DNA from 2 places in the Nitrobacter sp. MLSD-S21 genome. Region 1 is predicted to be linked to the other one. Evidence: riboswitches for the same ligand, from Rfam matches in the RefSeq annotation. Region 1 holds a riboswitch; the other holds the start of a gene.
What was found. Region 1 has a riboswitch for S-adenosylmethionine ahead of metX (homoserine O-acetyltransferase MetX). Riboswitches for the same ligand answer to the same signal wherever they lie in the genome.

Region 1 (2,190 bases):
CGGTCGCCCGCGATTCGGAGGTCGGAAACAACCAGTCGCTGGTGAACGAGACCACGCAGAACCGGGTGTGGGTATCGCGAAACGCGGCGGCCAACACGCCGTCATGATCGGCCGCCACATCAAAATAGTCCATCGCTCGCGTGAGATAGAGATAGCTGTTGGCATCAAAGCGCTCAACGAATGACGATCCCTGGTGGCGCAGATAGCTTTCGACCTGGAAATCCGCGTCGAACGAAAATGTCGGCAACTCGCGATCTTGCATCCGCCGTCCGAACTTGCGATGCAGCGCCGCGTCCGACAGATAAGTAATGTGTGCGGCCATCCGCGCCACGCCCAGGCCCCGGTGGGGATGGGTGCCTTGCTCGACATAGCGGCCGTCGCGCCAGTCGGGATCAGCCATCACCGCTTGCCGTCCCAATTCGTGAAACGCAATGTTCTGCGCGGAGTGACGCGTGCTGCAGGCGATCGGCAGCGCTGAGAACACGCGCTTCGGATAGGCCGCACACCACTGCAGCACCTGCATGCCGCCCATGGAGCCACCGACCACCGAAAACAGCGTGTCGATTTCGAGGCGGTCGATCAGCATGGCCTGCGCGCGCACCATGTCAGGGATGGTGATGACCGGGAAGTCCAGGCCCCACACCTTGCCGGTCGCGGGATTGATCGAGGCGGGACCCGTCGAGCCCATACAGCCCCCGATCACGTTGGAGCAGATAATGAAATACTTCTCGGTATCGAGCGGTTTGCCGGGTCCCACCAGGGTCACCCACCAGCCTGGTTTTCCGGTGAGCGGATGAAGGTTAGCCACATGCTGGTCCCCGGTGAGGGCATGGCAAACCAGGATGGCATTGGATTTTGCAGTATTGAGTTTACCATAGGTCTGATAGGCAATCTGGAACGGCGCGAGATCGATGCCGCAATCGAGCGGAAGCGGTTGATCGCTTCCGAAGATCGCGACCTGCGACGTGGGATGATCTGCTTCCTGGGCTCGATACTCGGCTTGAGCCGGCCCCGGTATCGATTGCACGTTTGCCATCCTGCACTGCCCCCGCCGGGGCTTCGGGAAGCCACCGGACCGCAGGCCATAAAAAACCCGGCCCGAACTTGGGTTCGGCCGGGATCAGGATTTCGCTGTCCCCGGCCTGTTTAGCGAGTTGTTTAACGTGGCTGCAAGCCGGCCGGCTCAAATGACCACGGAACGGACGAAAAATAGTCCGCTGCATGCTTTTCGTCAAGATAAGCAGATCGGTTGCTGCCGGCCCATGATCACGACCGGGGCCAGAGCGTTTTCGAGCGAAGTGAATACCGGTTCGCGTAAAGAAAACGCATCACATCAAACCGTAGAGCCACGTTTCTGCCTCTGTAAGAAGCGTGGCTCTATGGTCGCTTCCAACATTCGCAAGAAGGCTCGCTGAAACGGGATGCGAATGTTAGAACCGGACCGCGGCCGACGCTCCTTCCTGCGGCCGACAGGTTGCATCCATGACGAAAATCTCCCCCGCGCCTCCATCTCTGCAAGACTTACGCAAAGAGATCGACGCCATCGACGAGCAGGTTCACAACCTGCTGATGCAGCGCGGCGACATCATTGACCGCCTGATATCGGTGAAGCAGACCCAGGAGGTCGGCTCGGCATTCCGGCCGGCGCGCGAGGCTGACATGATGCGGCGTCTGGCGCAGCGCCATCGCGGCATCCTGCCGCTCGACACCGTCGAAAGCATCTGGCGCGTCATCATCGCAACCTTCACCTACGTTCAGGCGCCCTTCTCGCTGCACGCCGATCTCTCACTCGGCGAATCCGCGATGCGGGATTCCGCGCGCTTCCATTTTGGCTTCACCATCCCCTTCGTGCCGCACTTCAATGCGCAAGCCGCTGTGGAAGCCGTGGCGAATGCGAAAGGCGACCTCGCGCTCGTCTCGGCGACCTCGAGCCGCGCGCCATGGTGGCTTGCACTGGAAGCCGACGGCGCGCCAAAGATCATCGCCCGCCTGCCCTTCATCGAGCGCGCCGATCATCCGGCCGCGCTGCCGGTGTTCGTGATCTCACGAGTCGCCGACGATGCGCGGGTCACGGAAGTGGAGACCTGGAGCGTGCGCGTCTCCGGCTGGAATGCCAATACCGCCCGCACACTGTCGCCGCTCGCCGAGATCGTTGCAGTGCCCGATGGCGCCTTCGACGGCGCCGCGCTG
Region 2 (2,190 bases), on a different contig from region 1:
TGCTCGGCGACAACATCATCAAGTCGGTGGATCAGGTCCAGGCTGGCGCCAGTTTACCGGCGGCTGCGACTGTCAATCGGCCTTTGTGAGACTTTACCCCCTCTCCTTGTTGGAAAGGGAAGAAAGCCTCACACCTTTTCCAGTGCGGCAACAAGATCCTCGATCAGGTCGTCCTTGTGTTCGAGACCGGCCGAATAGCGGATGAAGCCTTCGCCGATCCCGAGCCCGGCGCGGACTTCCGGGGCAAGACGCTGGTGGGTGGTGGTTGCCGGATGGGTGACGAGACTCTTGGCGTCGCCGAGGTTGTTCGAGATGCGCGCGAGCTTCAACGCGTTGAGACACCGAAACGCCGCCGCCTTGCCGCCCTTGACATCGAAGCCGATCAGCGTCGAGCCGGCGCGCATCTGCTTTTTCACCAGCGCCGCCTGCGGATGGTCCGGCCGGCCGGGATAGATGAGGCGGGACACTTTCGGATGCGACGCCAGCACCTCCGCGATCGCCGCGGCGCTCTCGGTTTGCTGGCGCACGCGGACGCTGAGCGTCTCCAATCCCTTCAGGAGAATCCAGGCGTTGAACGGCGAGATCGACGGTCCGGTCTGGCGTATAAAGGTCTGGAGATGATCCTGGACGAAAGCGTTCGACGACAGGATGACGCCGCCGAGCGTCCGTCCCTGGCCATCGATGTGCTTGGTGGCCGAATACACCACGACGTCGGCGCCGAGCTCCAGCGGGCTTTGCCAGATCGGCGTCGCGAACACATTGTCGACGATCAGCCGAGCGCCAGCCTGATGCGCGATCTCGGCGATGCCACCGATGTCGAGCACGTCGAGCGTCGGGTTGGTCGGGCTTTCGATGAAGCAGGTTTTGGTGTTCGGCCGCATCGCCTTGCGCCATTGATCGAGATCAAGGCCGTCAACCAGCGTGGATTCGATGCCGTAGCGGGGCAGCAGGTCTTCGACCACATAGCGGCAGGAGCCGAACAAGGCCTTTGCCGCCACCACATGATCGCCCGCCTTCAGCGGCGCCAGCATCGCGGTGGTCACCGCGGCCATGCCCGTCGCGAGGGCGCGCGCGGTCTCCGCGCCTTCGAGCGCAGCCATGCGCTGCTCGAACATCGCGACCGTCGGGTTGGAGTAGCGCGAGTAGATGAAGCCGGGATCGTCGCCCTTGAATCGCGCCTCACACTGTTCGGCGGTGTCGTAGACGTAACCTTGAGTCAGGAACAGGGCTTCCGAGGTCTCGGCGAACTGCGAACGCAGCGTGCCGGAATGAACCAGCCGGGTTTCAGGGTGATAGCGGGGTGCGGACTTGGTCTCGGACATATGATCTCCTGCGTGTCCACCGCGGACAGCGGCCACAAAAAAACCGGCCTGGAAGAACTCCACAAGCCGGGATCACATTGTCCCCGGCCTGTTTAGCGACTTATTTAACGTGGCTGCAAGCCGGCCGGCTCAAATCACCACGGAACGCTGTCATGCCTAGTCCCGCCTCTCCCGTCCGTCAAGCCAATCAATTGACAATCGCAATCGGCTGGCTGCAAATCCGGATTCAGACGCCAGAACCCTGCCTCTCGCCGACGGACAAGCACTAAAGCCCCTGCTCCTGTTTCGGGTCGATATCGCCCAGGCCGTAAAGACGACATCGTGTCATTCTCGCTCCCTCCCGACGCCAACGGCATTCTGCCCGACCGCATGATCGCGGCGATGGCCGACGCAGGCCTGATCCTGCCGGAATATCCGTTTGTCGAGAGCCAGATCCAGCCGGCAAGCCTCGATCTGCGGCTCGGCGCCATGGCTTATCGGGTGCGCGCCAGCTTTCTGCCGGGGCCTGACGCAACCGTCGCTGAACGCATTGATGAGCTCAAGCTGCACGAAGTCGATCTTTCCGACGGCGCGGTGCTGGAGACCAACTGCGTTTACATCGTGCCGCTGCTGGAGAGCCTGGCCCTGCCGCCCGAAATCATCGCCGCCGCTAATCCAAAAAGCTCGACCGGCCGCCTCGACGTATTCACGCGCGTGATCGCCGACGGCACCCGGCGCTTCGACATGATCGGCGCCGGCTATCACGGGCCGCTCTATGCGGAGATCAGTCCCAAGACGTTTCCAGTGCTCCTGCGCGAGGGATCGCGGCTGTCGCAGGTCCGCTTCCGCACCGGAGAGGCCGTTCTCGATGCCCACGAGCTCGAAGCCC

Region 2: linked by a shared signal. The riboswitch ahead of AC1RT6_RS14430 (O-succinylhomoserine sulfhydrylase) and the one ahead of metX (homoserine O-acetyltransferase MetX) in region 1 are both predicted to bind S-adenosylmethionine.

What each region holds. Positions count from the first base shown of each region.
Region 1 covers NZ_JBXASZ010000002.1:256,865-259,054, forward strand. Annotated here, with positions in the region: gene metX (homoserine O-acetyltransferase MetX) at 1-1,036, opposite strand, end outside; SAM riboswitch at 1,126-1,205, opposite strand; gene AC1RT6_RS06990 (chorismate mutase) at 1,483-2,190, shown strand, end outside.
Region 2 covers NZ_JBXASZ010000004.1:239,138-241,327, reverse strand. Annotated here, with positions in the region: gene AC1RT6_RS14435 (SGNH/GDSL hydrolase family protein) at 1-89, shown strand, start outside; gene AC1RT6_RS14430 (O-succinylhomoserine sulfhydrylase) at 129-1,322, opposite strand; SAM riboswitch at 1,394-1,473, opposite strand; gene AC1RT6_RS14425 (2'-deoxycytidine 5'-triphosphate deaminase) at 1,644-2,190, shown strand, end outside.